DNA from 2 places in the Methylobacterium sp. CB376 genome. Region 2 is predicted to be linked to the other one. Evidence: riboswitches for the same ligand, from Rfam matches in the RefSeq annotation. Region 2 holds a riboswitch; the other holds the start of a gene.
The links. A riboswitch is a leader RNA that binds a small molecule or an ion and turns the genes downstream of it on or off. The one in region 2 is predicted to bind cobalamin.
Positions count from the first base shown of each region.

Region 1 (7,621 bases), 1.8 Mb from region 2:
CCTCCTCAAGGCCCGGGGGCAGCCCCGGGCCCCCGGCAGGGGGCGTCCCGCCCCCTGCCCTCCCGCACCCTACCCCGCCAAGGCCGCCGCGACCGCCTCCCGGTCGAAGCCGGCGAGGCCGATCACCACGAGCCGGCCGTCCCGCGCCTCGCCGGCCCGCCAGGGCCGGTCGTAATGATGCGCGATCCGGCGGCCGACGCCCTGGACCACGAGGCGCATCGGCTTGCCCTCGACCGGGCAGAACCCCTTGATGCGCAGCACCCCGGGCACGTCCGAGGCCCGCGCCACCCTGGCCGCGAGATCCTCCGGCGAGGCCGCCGCCGCGACCGGGACCGCCACGCTGGCGAAGTCGTCGTGGTCGTGGTCCTCCTCGGTCTCGTGGTGGGAGGGGCGCGCCGCCAGGTCGCTCTCGGCCGCGGCGCCGAGACCGAGCAGCACGCGCGGGTCGATCGCCCCGTGCGCGGTCTCGACGAGCTTCACCGCCCGCGGCAGCTGCGCCTCCACGGCGGCGCGCACGGCCGCGCGCGCCTGCGCGTCGAGGAGGTCGGCCTTGTTCATCACCACGAGGTCGGCGCAGAGGAGCTGATCCTCGAACACCTCCTCCAAGGGGTTGTCGTGATCGACCGAGGAATCCGCCGCCCGCTGGGCCGCCAACGCCTCCGGGTCGTCCGCGAAGGCTCCCGAGGCCACCGCCGGACCGTCCACCACCGCCACGACCCCGTCGACGGTCACCCGCGAGCGGATCGCCGGCCAGTTGAAGGCCTGCACCAGCGGCTTGGGCAGGGCGAGGCCCGAGGTCTCGATCAGGATGTGCTCGGGCGGCTCCGGCCGGTCCAGGAGCTTGTTCAGGGCGGGCACGAAATCGTCCGCCACCGTGCAGCAGATGCAGCCGTTGGGCAGTTCCACCACCGCGTCCTCGTCGCAGCCCGGCACGCCGCAGGAGGCCAGCAGCGAGCCGTCGAAGCCGACATCGCCGAACTCGTTCACGATGATCGCGAGCCGGCGGCCGTCATTGTGCTCGACCACGTGGCGCACCAGCGTCGTCTTTCCCGCCCCGAGGAAGCCGGTGACGATCGTGCAGGGGATCTTGGTCAGGAGGGTCATGCGGGCAGCGGGGGGATGCGGGCGACGACGCCCTTGCGGAAGGCTTCCGGACGCTCGCGCCAGGGCACGATCCCGTCCGGGGCCGCGGCGTAGCGCGACAGGCCGTCCCGCAGGATCGCGACGGCGCCCGCCGGATCGAGGTCGCCGTAGACGTAGGTCCAGCGGCCGGGCGCGGCGACCGCCACCGTGCAGGGCCGCTTGCACACCGACAGGCACTCGACGGGCGTGACGCAGACGTCCTCGCCCGCGAAGGCCTCGGACAGCGCCGCGTGGAGCCGGGCGCCGGCCCGCGGCCCCTCGGGCGGATCGGCCTGCGCCCGGCAGGTGGTGCAGACGTAGAGCGTCAGGCTCATCGCGCCCCCTCGGGCCGGCGCGCGACCCAGTCCCAGGCCCAGCCGAAGCCGAGCCCGAGCACCGTCCAGAAGACGAAGCCGATGGCGAGGGAGCGGGCCGCGAACTGCGCCGCCAGGGCCGGCGGCAGCGCGCCGCTCTCGGTGACGTGCGGGCCCCCCCAGACATGCGGCGCGACGATGAGGGCGAGCCCCGCGGCGGTCGCGAGCGCCCCGCCACGGATCACCGCGAGGAAGAGGCCGGACGCGGTCGCGAGGGCCGTCACCAGCCACCAGCCCTGCCGCGCTTCGAGCGCGGCCCCGCCCATGCCGGGAAGCTCCGGCGGCAGGCCGACCGCCGGGGCGAGGCTCGCGGCGATGAAGCCGCCGATCGCGAAGCGCAGCGCCTCGCTGCGCGTGACGGTGCGGCCGGTGGCGAGCAGCACCGCGCCGAGGAGGAGCGCGTAGCCGACGCCGGTCACCAGGGTCGCGAGCGCCGTGAAGGCGAGGCGCGGCAGGCCCGGTGCGGGCTGCCACTCCTCCGCCTCGGCGGCGCCGCCGCCGTGCTGGTGCTCGGAATGGGCGGCGCGCACGATCAGCGCCGGCGCCGGGGCCAGAGCGGCGTGGTTCTCGTAGGTCTCGGCCTCCAGGATCAGCCGGGAGGTCAGCGCGAATTGCAGCCCCGACGCCACGAAAGCGGCGAGGAAGCCCGCGACCAGGGCCGCGGAGAGGAGTCGGATCGTCATCTCGGTCATCCTGCCAACGCGAAGACCGCGCGGCGCCCTCAGGGCGTCGCGCGGGTCATGTCCGCGAGGGTCTCGCGCCCTAATGGCAGGGGAAGTTGTTGGCGTGGCGCCAATCGTGCGCGGCGTTGTGCAGCGCGACGGCGGGCGAGAAGCCCGACGCGAAGATCAGCCCGATGCCGAGAGCGGCGGCGACGCAGACCGCCACGAGGCGTTCGCCGGTCTGGGCGGGAGCGAGGGCACGAAGAGCAGCAACCATGGTGAACTCCTGCCGCCCCGCCGGCGGCGTCGAGAGGAAGGGGTGACGGCAGGTCTCCTGGCTCGCGATGGTGGACCGTGCCCGCCGCCTTCCCGGATCGCTCCAGTGGCCGATGGCGGGCCCGCACCGCTCACAGTTGCGGGGGCAGCCGCGGCTTCCGGGGCTGGCCCCGCTCCGCGTTCCCTTTTCACCTCGTCGCCGAGGCACCGTCGCGGCGGAAGGTAGCGGCTCGGCCCCCCGCGCGCAATCGGCCGGAGGGCGGGTTTCCGGCTATCGCGCCCGCAATCGCACCCGCAACCGCGCGCGATCGCGGCAGGAGCCCCGGCTTCCGTCGCCGCGGGCCGGCCCGATCCGGGCTCAGCAGGCCGCCGGGACGGGGCGCGGACGGCGGTCCCGGCGAAGGGCCACCAGCATGGCGAGGCCCGCCGCCGCCATGGCGGCTCCCGCGAGCGGCACGGCGGGATGGCCGAGCCCCGCGTCGATCACCGCGCCGCCGAGCGCGGCCCCGACCGCGTTGCCGAGGTTGAAGGCGCCGATGTTCATCGCCGAGGCGAGGCTCTGGGCCTCGCGCGCCTCGTTCATCACCCGCATCTGGAGCGGCGGCACCAGAGCGAAGCTGGCGACGCCCCACAGGGGGATCAGGATCGCGACCGCGACCTCCGCGCGCAAGGTCGCGGCGAAGACCAGGAGAAGGGCCACCATCCCGGCCAGAGCCGCCGCGATGGTGCCGTCCACCGAGCGGTCGGCGAGGGCTCCGCCGAGCCAGTTCCCCGCCGCCAGCCCGATTCCGAACAGCACCAGCATGGCGGTGACGGCGCCGGCGGACATCCCCGCCTCGACCTGCAGGATCGGGACGATGTAGGTGAAGACCGTGAACATCGCGCTGAATCCGACCACGGTCAGGCCGAGCGCGGCGAGGACCGGCCCGCGGACCAGCGCGCGCAGTTCCCCGCGCAGGTCGGCGCCGGCCTCGGCCTTCAGGTCCGGCAGGGCGAGGGCGAGCGCCAGCATGGCGAGGACGCCGATTCCCGCGATGCCCCAGAACGCCGCGCGCCACCCGAGCGCCTCGCCGATCCAGGCCGCGAGCGGCACGCCGCCGATGGTGGCGACGGTCAGTCCCGAGAACATCGTCGCCACCGCCGCGGCCCTGCGCTCCGGCGGAACGATCTGCGCCGCCACCACCGCGCCGACGCCGAAAAAGGCGCCGTGGTTGAGCGAGGTGACGAGCCGGGCGGCGACCAGCATCGCGTAGCCGCCCGCGAGGGCCGCCAGGACATTGCCCAGGGTGAAGATCCCCATCAGGCCGACCAGCAGGCGACGGCGCGGGAGGCGCGCCGCCGCGAGCGTCACGAGCGGTGCCCCGACAAGGACGCCGAGGGCGTAGGCGCTGACCACGAGGCCCGCCGCCGGGCTCGAGACGCCGAGATCGCCCGCGATCAGCGGCAGCATGCCCATCGGGGTGAACTCCGTCACGCCGATGCCGAAGGCCCCGACGGCCAGGGCGAGCAGGGCGGGATTGCTCTTCATCGTGATGATCCTCGTCGTTCCGCGACATCAGGTGGCGGAACGGGTCTCGGCGCGGTAGCCGATGGGCGGGACCGAGATCCGTGCGCGAGGCTCACGAATGGGACGGGACGGGGCCGATCGGGCCGGCGAGATGAGCGCCTTCCTGGCAGTGGTCGCGGCCGGCAGCCTCGCCGGAGCGGCGCGCCGGCTCGGCCTGACGCCCTCGGCCGTGAGCCGAATCGTCGCGCGCCTCGAAGCCCGGCTCGGCGTGCGGCTGATCGTGCGGACCACGCGCAGCCTGCGCCTCACCGCGGAGGGCGAGGTCTATGGCCGGGCGGCCCGGCGCATCCTCGCCGACCTCGACGAGACCGAGCGGGCGTTCGCCGACCAGGGCCGGCCGCGCGGACGGGTGCGGGTGAGCGCGGCGACCGCCCACGGCCGGCTCGCGGTCGTCCCGCTGCTTGCCGATTTCGCCGCCCTTCACCCCGAGATCGTGGTCGAGATCGACCTGTCGGACGAACTCGCCGACGTGCTCGGAGGGCGCGCGGACGTGGCGATCCGCTTCGGGCCGCTCGCCGACGGCCCGCTCACCGCGCGGCGCCTGGGCGAGACCGGCCGCACGGTGGTGGCCTCGCCCGCCTACCTCGCCCGCGCCGGGACGCCGCTCGTGCCGGCGGACCTCGCCGCCCACAATTGCCTCGAGTTCAGCTTCCGGCGCGTCGAGCCCGGCTGGCCCTTCCGCGAGGACGGCCGCGATCACCTCCTCGCCGTACGGGGCAACATGCGGGCGAACAACGGCGAGACGCTGGTGCAGCTCGCGCTCGCGGGCGTCGGCGTCACGCGGGTGGGCGACTTCCACATCGCCGACGACCTCGCGGCGGGGCGGCTCGTGCCGCTGCTCGAACCCTTCAACCCCGGGGACCGCGAGGCGATCCACGCGGTGTTCGTGGGCGGCGCCTCGATGCCGGCCCGCCTGCGGGTGCTGGTGGACTTCCTCGCCGAGCGCATGCGCGGGATTGCCGGCTTCGCTCGCGCCCGCGCCGGCTCTGTGCCATAGGCGCGGGCGACGGGTACGCGTGGCTTGGTGGAGAAACCCGGGTGGCGAGTGAACCGGCGGCCCTGCCCCGCCTGACCCTGGTGCTCGGCGGCGCCCGCTCGGGCAAGAGCGCCTACGCGGAACGGCTCGTCCAGGCGCTGCCGCCGCCCTGGCTCTACGTCGCGACGGCCGAGGCCTACGACGACGAGATGCGCGCGCGGATCGCCGACCACCGCGCCCGCCGGCCCGCCGGCTGGGAGACCCGCGACGCGCCCCGCGCCCTGCCCTCCCTGCTCGGCGAGAGCCCGGCCGGCCGGCCGGTCCTGGTCGACTGCCTGACGCTGTGGCTGACCAACGCGCTCCTCGCCGAGGCCGACCTCGCGGCCGAGACGGCGGCGCTGGTCGCGGCCTGCGGGCACCATCCCGGCCCCCTCGTCCTGGTCTCGAACGAGGTCGGGTTCGGGATCGTGCCGGACAACGCCCTCGCCCGCCGCTTCCGCGACGAGGCCGGGCGCCTGCATCAGCGCCTCGCCGCCATCGCCGACCGGGTCGTGCTGGTCGCGGCGGGGCTGCCGCTCGTCCTGAAGGGAGGCTGAGGATGGAGACCGACGAGGCCGCGCGCCACCGCGCCAAGATGGCCAAGCGCAAGGCCGTGCAGGACGCGGAGGTGGCGGGCAAGACGATCGAGAAGGGCCTCCTCATCGTCCATACCGGCCCCGGCAAGGGCAAGTCGACGGCGGCCTTCGGGCTGATGCTGCGGGCGCTCGGGCGCGGCTGGCGCGTCGGCGTCGTGCAGTTCATCAAGGGCGCCTGGGAGACCGGCGAGCGCCTCGCCCTCGACCGGTTCGGGGATCAGGTCGCGTGGCACACGATGGGCGAGGGTTTCACCTGGGAGACGCAGGACCGGGCCCGGGACGTGGCCGCCGCCGAGGCCGCCTGGGCCCAGGCGCTCCGCCTGATGGCGGATGCCGGCCTGCGCCTCCTCATCCTGGACGAACTCAGCATCGCGCTGCGCTACGATTACCTACCTCTCGGCGAGGTGGTGGCCGCGCTGGCCGCGCGGCGCCCGGACCTCCACGTCGTGGTCACCGGGCGCAACGCCAAGCCCGAACTGATCGCCGCGGCCGACCTCGTCACCGAGATGACCCTCGTCAAGCATCACTTCGCGGCGGGCGTGCGGGCGCAGGAGGGGATCGAGTTCTGATCCCCTCCCGGCCTTGCCGCTCATCCGACATCCGCCTCGCGACGCAATCAACCGGATGGCGTATCAGAGGCCGCTGAACTTGTAGCTGAAGCCGGCCCGCACGAGGTTGCCCTCGGTCTGGAAGCGCGAGGTGTAGGAGCCGGGCGAGCCGGCAAGACCGGTGTTGTTGACGAGCAGGTTGCGGCGGCCGAGGTCGTAGTGCAGGTACTCGGCCTTCAGGGTCACCGCGGCGGTCTGGAAGCCGAGCAGGCTCAGCACGTTGAACTTGGCCAGGAAGCTGTCCGCCGGGATCGCGTACTCGATGCCGCCGCCATAGGCGTAGCCGGTCTGGACGTCGCTGGTGCGGCCGGTATAGGCCAGGGCAAGGCCGCCATTGTAGAAGTTCGCCCCCGTCGTCACGTCGCCGAAGGCGAAGCCGCCGAGGCCGAACACGAAGAACCGGTCGAACGCGTAGCCGGCCCGGCCGACCACGGTGCCGAGGTAGTTCAGGCTGTGCTTGTAGGTGCTGACCAGCACCGGAACGGTCGGGCTCAGGTAGCCGCGGTTCTTCTCGATCGCGGTCCAGGACACGTCCGCCTGGACGCCGACCACGAGGCCGTTGCCCGGCGTGAACTGGTAATTGTAGCCGATCCCGCCGCCCACGTTGGCGAAGCCGTCGACCTCCGCGAAGGTGGTCGGGGTGCGCAGGAGCGCCGCCACGTTGGCCTGGTTGAAGGCGGTGTTGCCGACCGTGGTGATGCGCTGCCGCTCGGTGAAGACGTAGTCGGTGTGCAGTCCGGCGTAGAAGCCCGTCCAGGTGAAGACCGGCACGGCGGCGAAGACCGGCGGCGGCGCCGCGCGGAGCGGCAGGTCGGCGGCCCCGGCGGCGCCGGAGAGGAGCGCCAGGGCGGCGCCGGTCAGGAGGGCGGTCTTCGTCATCGGCGCGGATCCGGGTTGTTCGCAGAACTACACCCAAAGATAGAGTGAAGCGTGGCCGCAGCCTATGGCCATCCTGCCACAGGGCCCGCTCAAGTCGCGCGCTTCTGGTCCGCCGGCGGCTCTGGTAAGGCGGCGCTTTCCCCGCGCGAGGGCCGCCGATGAATGCCCGCACCCTGATGATCCAAGGCACGGGCTCGGACGTGGGCAAGTCGCTGATCGTGGCCGGGCTCGCCCGGGCCTTCACGCGCCGGGGGCTGAGGGTGCGGCCCTTCAAGCCGCAGAACATGTCGAACAACGCCGCGGTGACGGCGGAGGGCGGCGAGATCGGCCGCGCCCAGGCCCTGCAGGCGCGGGCGGCCGGCGTGGCGCCCTCCGTCCACATGAATCCCGTCCTGCTCAAGCCGCAATCCGAGACCGGCGCGCAGGTGGTGGTCCAGGGGCGCCGGGTCGGCACGGCCCGGGCCCGGGAGTACCAGGGCTGGAAGCCGCGCCTGATGGCCTGCGTGCTCGACAGTTTCGGGC
Region 1 is NZ_CP121648.1:2,722,582-2,730,202, reverse strand. Features, by position in the region: gene cobW (cobalamin biosynthesis protein CobW) at 70-1,104, opposite strand; gene QA634_RS12335 (DUF1636 family protein) at 1,101-1,457, opposite strand; gene QA634_RS12330 (CbtA family protein) at 1,454-2,179, opposite strand; gene QA634_RS12325 (CbtB domain-containing protein) at 2,259-2,435, opposite strand; cobalamin riboswitch at 2,466-2,661, opposite strand; gene QA634_RS12320 (MFS transporter) at 2,793-3,962, opposite strand; gene QA634_RS12315 (LysR family transcriptional regulator) at 4,060-4,998, shown strand; gene cobU (bifunctional adenosylcobinamide kinase/adenosylcobinamide-phosphate guanylyltransferase) at 5,040-5,573, shown strand; gene cobO (cob(I)yrinic acid a,c-diamide adenosyltransferase) at 5,576-6,181, shown strand; gene QA634_RS12300 (outer membrane protein) at 6,245-7,099, opposite strand; gene QA634_RS12295 (cobyric acid synthase) at 7,258-7,621, shown strand, end outside.
Region 1: linked by a shared signal. The riboswitch ahead of QA634_RS12325 (CbtB domain-containing protein) and the one ahead of QA634_RS04165 (TonB-dependent receptor) in region 2 are both predicted to bind cobalamin.

Region 2 (7,621 bases):
CGAGCCCGAGGGGCCGCGGGCCGCGCCGGCCCCGGCGGCGGTGACGCAGGCCGCCCTCGCGCCCGCTCCGGCGAAGCCCTCCGATCCCGCGCCGCCCGAGGCGGCCGCGCTGCCGCCCGAGGCGGCGGCGCTGGCGGGCACCTATGCCCTCGACCGCGCGCCCGGGACGGAGACCTGCCGGCTCGCCCTCGATCCCGGGATCGTGCGGGTGCTGGAGGGCTGCCGCGACCTCGGCCTGACGGTGTTCGATCCCGTCTCCTGGCGCTACGAATCGGGGCGGCTCACCCTGGTGGCGCGGCGCGGCCACGCGGTGGCGCTGGTGCCCGCGGGCGATGGGATGTGGCGGCGCGAGCCGCAGGTCGGCACGGCCTTCGTGCTGCGCCGGGTCTCCCCTTGAGGCCGGCCGCGCGGGGCGGGATCGGCCCCCGGGCGGGTGCGCGAACCGCTCCCCGGCGCAGTGTCCCCCACCGCCCTTCGCTCCGATGAGGACCATCATGAGGCCCTTCACCTTCCAGACCAGCCCCAACATCCTGTTCGAGCCGGGCGCCGCCGCGAAGCTGCCGGAGATCGTGCGCGGCTTCGGGGCGCGGCGCGTGCTCCTCGTCACGGATCGCGGCGTGCGCGGGGCGGGGCTGACGCAGGGCGCGGAGGCCGCCCTGCGCGGGGCGGGCCTCGCCCTCGCCGTCTACGACGACGTGGCGGCCGATCCGCCCGCGATCCTGGTCGAGGCCGGGGCGGCGCGGGCGCGGGCCGAGGGCACGGACCTCGTCCTCGCCATCGGCGGCGGCTCGGCCCTCGACACGGCCAAGCTCGTCGCCTACCTCGCCCGCAGCGACGAGCCCCTTGAGAGCCTTTACGGGGTCGGCCTCGCGCAGGGGCAGCGCCTGCCGCTCATCCTGGTCCCGACCACGGCCGGCACCGGCTCCGAGGTCACCCCGATCGCGATCGTCACGACGCCGGGCGACGAGAAGAAGGGCGTCGTCTCCCCCCGCCTCCTGCCCGACTGGGCCGTCCTCGACCCCGACCTCACCCTCGGGCTGCCCGCCGCGGTCACGGCCGCGACCGGCATCGACGCGATGGTCCACGCCATCGAGGCCTATACCAGCCGCCAGCGCAAGAACCCGCTCTCGGACCAGCTCGCCCGGCAGGCCCTGGCGCTGCTCTCGGCCCATATCCGCACGGCCTGCCGGGAGGGGGCGGACCGCGAGGCGCGCGGCGCCATGCTGCTCGGCTCGATGCTCGCCGGGATGGCCTTCGCGAATGCGCCGGTCGCGGCCGTGCACGCCCTCGCCTACCCAATCGGCGCCCTGTTCCACGTGCCGCACGGCCTGTCGAACGCCCTCGTGCTGATGGGCGTGATGCGCTTCAACCTCCCGCACGCGCAGACCCTCTACGCCGAACTCGCGCCGATCCTCGACCCCGCGGCGGCCGGCCTGCCGGTCCAGGAGGCGGCCGCGCGCTTCGTGGCGAGCCTGGCGGCGATCTGCCGGGATTGCGGCGTGCCCGCCTCGCTCGCCGCCGTCGGCATCGGCGAGGGCGACCTCGACCGCCTCGCCGCCGACGCGATGAAGCAGACCCGGCTGCTCGTGAACAACCCCCGGGAGGTGACCCTCGCGCAGGCCCGCGCGATCTACGCCGAGGCCCTCGGCGCCGAGGGCCGCGCCGGGGCGTGATCCGGGCTCCGCTTGATCGAAGCGGATCCCAAGCCTGCGCGGCGCCTGAGCGACGCCGACATCCGCAATGCCGAAATGGGAGATGGCGAAGCAATCAACGGATGTTGGATGAGGCGGGGTCCGGCGCCGGCTCAGGGCCCCCATCGCAGGTGCGCCACCGGCGCCACGAGGCGCCAGGACAGGCCCTCGGGCGCGAAGCGCAGGTCGACCTCGGCCTCCAGGCTCTGGCGGGCCATCGCGTCGATGACCCGGTGGCCGAAGCCCTTGCGGACGGGCGGGCGCACCGGCGGACCCTCGGCCTCCTGCCAGGCGAGGTCGAGCCGCGCCCCGGGGGCCGGATGCCCGGCGATGCGCCACGTCACCGCGAGGCGGCCCTTCTCCGTCGACAGCGCCCCGTACTTGCAGGCATTCGTCGCCAGTTCGTGCAGGACGAGGCCCAGGGTCTGCGTGGCGCTGCGGTTGAGGGGAAGCTCCGGCCCCTCGATGCGGATGCGCGGATCGGGCATGGCCACGAAGGAGGCGAGCTGGCGGCTCACCAGGAGGCCTAGGGGCGTGCCCGAGCCCTCGTGCTCGACGAGCAGGCTCTGCGAGGCGGCGAGGCCGGACAGCCGCTCGGTCAGGGCGTCCTGGAAGGCCGCCACGCTGGGGGCGCTCGCCCCCGTCTGGCGGATCAGCGACTGCACGACCGTGAACAGGTTCTTGGCCCGGTGGCTGAGCTCGCTGAGGGCGAAGGTGAGCTGCTCCTCCGCGCGCTTGCGCCGCTCGATGTCGGACATGACCGAGACGTAGCCGGCCGGGCGGCCGGCGGCGTCGCGGCGCAGGGTGACGCTCAGTTCGGCCCAGACCAGCCGGCCCGCCCGCGTCACGAACCGCTTCTCCAGCGTGGAGCGGTCGATCTCGCCGTCGCGCAGGCGCCGCAGCTGCGCGAGATCGGCCGCGAGGTCGGGCGGATGCGTCAGTTCCTGGACGGTGAGGCAGGCGAGGTCCTCGGCCGAGTAGCCGAGGAAGGCGCACAGGCAGGGATTCACCCGCAGGAAGCGGCCGTCGAGCCCGACCAGGGCCACCCCCACCGCCACGTTCTCGAAGGTCAAGCGGAACTGCGCCTCGCTCTCGCGCAGGGCCGCCTCGACCCGTCGCAGCTCGGTGACGTCGATGTTGAGGCCGACGATGCGCTCCGGCCGGCCCTGGGCGTCGGTCAGCACCCGGGCGCGGTCCGCGATCCAGCGGGTGTCCCCGCCCGGCCGCACGATCCGGAAGGCGTGCGACACCGGCTCGCCCTCACGGATCGCCCGCTCCGCCACCGCCCGCGCCGCCGCCCTGTCGTCCGGGTGGATGCTGGCGAGCCACGTGTCGAGGCTGGGCTGGCGCTGCGAGGGCGTCCAGCCGTAGAGCGCGTAGGTCGAGGGCGACCACGTCAGCACGCCCCGCTCAAGGTCGAACTGGTAGGCCGCGACCCCGCCGGTCTCCTGGGCGAGCTGCATCCAGGCCTGCGCGACCCTGAGCTCGTCCTCGGCTTCCCGCCGCCGGGCATTGTCCTGGAGCAGGAGCTCGACGAGGGCCGGGTGACCGCCCTCGCCCAGGGTGTCGACGCGCTCGCGCAGGAGGCTCATCTCGGCCTCGATCTGCGCGAGGCGCTCGCCGAGGGTGGCCGACGCCGTCTCCTGCCCCATCCGCCCCTCCGTCCTCGCCGCCGGCCTCCGGCAGCGACGCGGAGCCCGCGGCCCGGGGCGTCGGACCGGCAGGGGCGCGATGCCGCGCCCCCCGCCGCTGAGGCAGCGCAGGTCTGCCTGCCGGCTGTCCTTCGCCGCCGATTCCGTCTTTGATCGGTAATAGAGCGAGAAACGGGGCGCGGAGCAAGTCTATCGGGGTTGCAACTTGGTCAGCCAACAACACGCCTACGTCGTGTGGAGCCGCGGCTGCGCGGGTGACGGGTGCGCCGCGGCCTCAGACCACCAGCCGGACCAGGATCTCGGTCGCCAGGGATCCGACGATGGCGAGGCCGAGCGCCGTCATGCTGGCGAGATCGGCCGCCCGAGCTCCCGCGGGACGGAGCGCGGCGGCGGGCAGGGTCATGGCGTGGGCGTTCATCGGCGTTCCTCGCGGGCGGAGCGGGCCGGAAGCGGCACCGGCTGCGCCAGCCTCGGGCGTTTCGCCCGCCGCGGCCTTGATCCGGATCAAGGCCGCGGCGGGCGACCGATCCAGCGGCCCGGCACGCGGGCAGCCACGGGACGATGCAAGGCGACCGAGAGCGCACGCCGCATCACGGTGCGCTGCCGACATGCTTGCCGGTTCGGTTCAGAAAACACGGCGAAACCATCAATCTCGATCAGGATTCGATCACAACGTGACCGGATGCTGTTTTCGCATCATCGGCAGCATCACGTTCGTTCGGCCAATGAAAGACTTTGCCCGACGCAGAAAATCTTCTCATGACGCCACGAAGCACCTTGAGATCGGTCGCCGGATCGTGACCGAACCAGATGCTGTCGGGCTCCGACCGAAACAGATCGACGCCGTACAGGCTGATCTGCGCGACGTTGCAGGCTTCCAGCAGAAGAACGAGACGCGTCCCGGTGAGGAGCAGTTCGAAATCCGTCAGCCCCGTCAGATCTCGCGGGCCGACCGGCATCGAGAACAGGACGGACATCTCTTCGGCGGAGAGGTAGGCGTGCATCCCGTCGAACACCGTCGTCGAGGATGGCGCGACCAGGAGATCCTGCAGCCGTCCGGCGCGCCTCAGCCAAAGATAGGCACACAGGTGACGTGGAAGGGCGACACCGCCCAGAAGGCGACGCCGTCGCGGACCAGCGACGCGAACGCGCCGTTAGCATGCACGGCGCCCGCCTCGTCGCGGGCGACCACGTGAGCCGGCAGGCCCGCCCACAAGGTGGTCCTGACCCCATCACCGTCAGGGTCCCTTCGCCAGTGTCTCATCCCGGTGATGCGGATGACCTGATCATGGGCATCGATCTCGGCGCCGCTCGCATCGACCCTTCCGTTGCCGACGACGGCGATCCTCTGCCCTTCAAGGTCGGTGCGCAACCCGCACGAGAGATTGGACGGCAAAACTCTCGTGTTGTAATCGTATATTCCGTCCTCGGAGATCTCATGTTCCTCAAAAAATTTGACGCCGAACGATCTTTCATAGGCAGACTTGCCGATTTCGATTGGATTTCTGCTGCCGAGATTTGTGAAACCAACTCCCGTCATCATCTGCACCCCTCTGGCGGACGTCCGGACCGGAACCCGCACTCACCCCGCCCATGTCTCCGATCGCCATTGTCTTGGATTTATTCGTGATAAATCCCACAAAAGACCAGCACTGAAAGGTCTCCGTCTGCCACAATGGAGCATAACGTGCGTGTCCTCGGCAGAAACAGTCAGCATTCACCGCCATATTTGTTGTATCAATGCTTTTGCAATCCGCTTCATACTTTCAGAGAGATCGAATAAGTGGTATTTATTACATAATGACGATCATGTATCTATCTTTTATAGTCACATTATTTAATAAAAATTTGCATCACAGGCGTTTATTTTGTCATTTTTCGTCACCCTCTAGTCAAGCGAGCGAAGATGACGAATCTCTTCAACTTCTACTTACCTTACAGGATGTACGGCGGATAAGCAATACCATCTAGCACGAGCCAGGATCGTGAGGGCGGATTGACGGCGAGGTACGACACGAGGGGCCGCCGAGCCGGCGCGCGGCGCCGATGAGTCGAGTGATCCCGGGCATCCCGCCCCGGTCGTGCGGGAAGTGCCCGCCGGACCGCCCCGGCAAGATCGATGGCCCGCGCGCCGCGGGGATGGCGGCCGCCCTCGGCGGCCGTCGCACCGCCTTGAGGCGGGGATCCGCGGCCCGGGCCGGCCACCGTCGCCTCCTTGCGCCGGGCGTGGCCGGAGCCTAGCCTATCGCTCGACGGTGCCCTCCGGGGCCTAACAGGGAACGCGGTGAGGGCTCGCGCCCGAATCCGCGGCTGCCCCCGCAACTGTGAGCGGCGAGCCCTCCATCACCACGTCACTGGGGTCATGCCCGGGAAGACGATGGGGGGCGGCGACCCGCGAGCCAGGAGACCTGCCGTCGACCGTGGTCACACGCGAACACGCCGGGCGGGGTGTCCTGGCGGGTGCCGGAGCGGGCGCGAGGCGGCCGCGCGGCGTCGTTCGCGGTGACGTGCCACATCGTCGCCCGCCCCGCCTTGCCTGCGCCCCTCCCTCCGAGCCATCCCCCGCCACGGCGCCCGAGCGGCCCGGGGCGGGCCGTGCTTGAAGGAGCAAATGTAACGTTAAAACTTACGAAAGCCGCAGCCATGGTGACGGACGGGTCCGACGCCATCCCGGACACCGCCATGATCGTGCCCCGCGCCACCGCCCGCTCCGTCCTCGCCCTCCTCCTCGCGGCCCCGGCCGGGGCCGAGGAGATCCCCCTCGACGCGATCGAGGTCGCCGGCCGGCGCCCGGGCGAGTCCGGCCTGTCCCTCACGGCGCCGGCCCGCACGGGCAGCCGGCTCGACCTGACGCCCCTGCAGGTGCCCGCGAGCCTCGACGTCGTCGCGGGCGAGACGATCCGGGCGCGGGGCCAGACCAGCGTCGCGGACGCGGTCACGCAGAACGCCACCGGCATCACCAGCCTGGCCGCGCCCGGCAACGGCAACCTGTCCTTCGCCAGCCGGGGCTTCGCCGGCGCGGGCTCGGTGCAGCAGCTCCACGACGGCACGCGGCTCTATGTCGGGGCCGGCACCGTCACGTTCCCGTTCGATCCGTGGTCGGCGGAGCGGATCGAGGTGCTGCGCGGCCCCGCCTCGGTGCTCTACGGAGAGGGCGCGATCGGCGGCGTCATCAACGTGGTGCCCAAGCGCCCGGTCCTCGCGCCCCTCGGCGAGGCCCGGGCCGCCCTCGGCCCGGACGGCACCGCGCGGCTCGCGCTCGATTCGGGCGGGCCTCTCGGCGAGGCGGCCGCCTACCGGCTCGCGCTCAGCGGCAACCGCTCCGACGGCTTCGTCCGCCCGGACGGGGATCTGCGCAATCTCGCGCTCTCGGCCTCGCTGACGCGGCGGGTCGCGCCCGACCTCAGCGTCACGCTCTCGCAGGATCTCGGCGCCAGCGAGCCCAGCCGCTCCTGGGGCTCGCCGCTGATCGGCGGCCGCGTCCCGGCGCGGATCCGCTTCGTCAACTACAACGTCCAGGATTCGCGCATCGCCTGGCTCGACAGCTGGACGCAGGTCAAGGCCGAGTGGACGCCGCGCCCGGATTTCGCGGTCCGCAGCACCGCCTACCGGCTCTCCGCCGAGCGGCACTGGCGCGACGTCGAGCAGTACCGCTACGATCCGGCGACCGGGCGGGTCGTCCGCTCCGACTACATCGAGATCCTCCACCACCAGGAGCAGGTCGGGGCCCGCCTCGACGCGACCCTGCGCGGCAGCCTGTTCGGCCTGCCCCACGCGGTCGCGGTCGGCTTCGAGGTGAACCGCGTCGCCTTCGACCGCGACAGCAACACGCCCTTCGGCGGCGAGAGCACGGTCGACCTCCTGCGCCCGGTGCCCGGCGCCTTCCTCAATCTCGCGGGCACGCGCCGGGACATCGTCTCGCGCCTGAACCAAGCCGCGGTCTTCGCCGAGAGCCGTCTCGAAGTCTCGCCGCAGCTCGCCCTGGTCACCGGCCTGCGCTTCGATTCCCCCACCGTCGCGGTGGCGCGCCCGCTCGCCGCCGCCGCCTTCACGAGGACGTTCGACTCCCTCGGGACCCGGATCGGCGTCGTCTACGATCCGGTGCCCGGCCTCGCCCTCTACGCGCACTACGCGACCGCGGCCGATCCGCTCGGGAGCCTGCTGACCACCAGCGTCGCGCAGTCGCAATTCACCCTGGCGACGGGCGAGCAGGTCGAGGCCGGCGCCAAAGGGCTGTTCACCGAGGGCCTGTTCGCCGAGGGCCGGGGCGAGTGGACC
Region 2 is NZ_CP121648.1:938,256-945,876, forward strand. Features, by position in the region: gene QA634_RS04135 (AprI/Inh family metalloprotease inhibitor) at 1-397, shown strand, start outside; gene QA634_RS04140 (iron-containing alcohol dehydrogenase) at 495-1,673, shown strand; gene QA634_RS04145 (PAS domain S-box protein) at 1,805-3,343, opposite strand; gene QA634_RS04150 (hypothetical protein) at 3,618-3,761, opposite strand; gene QA634_RS04155 (hypothetical protein) at 4,000-4,347, opposite strand; gene QA634_RS04160 (hypothetical protein) at 4,410-4,886, opposite strand; cobalamin riboswitch at 5,580-5,773, shown strand; gene QA634_RS04165 (TonB-dependent receptor) at 5,987-7,621, shown strand, end outside.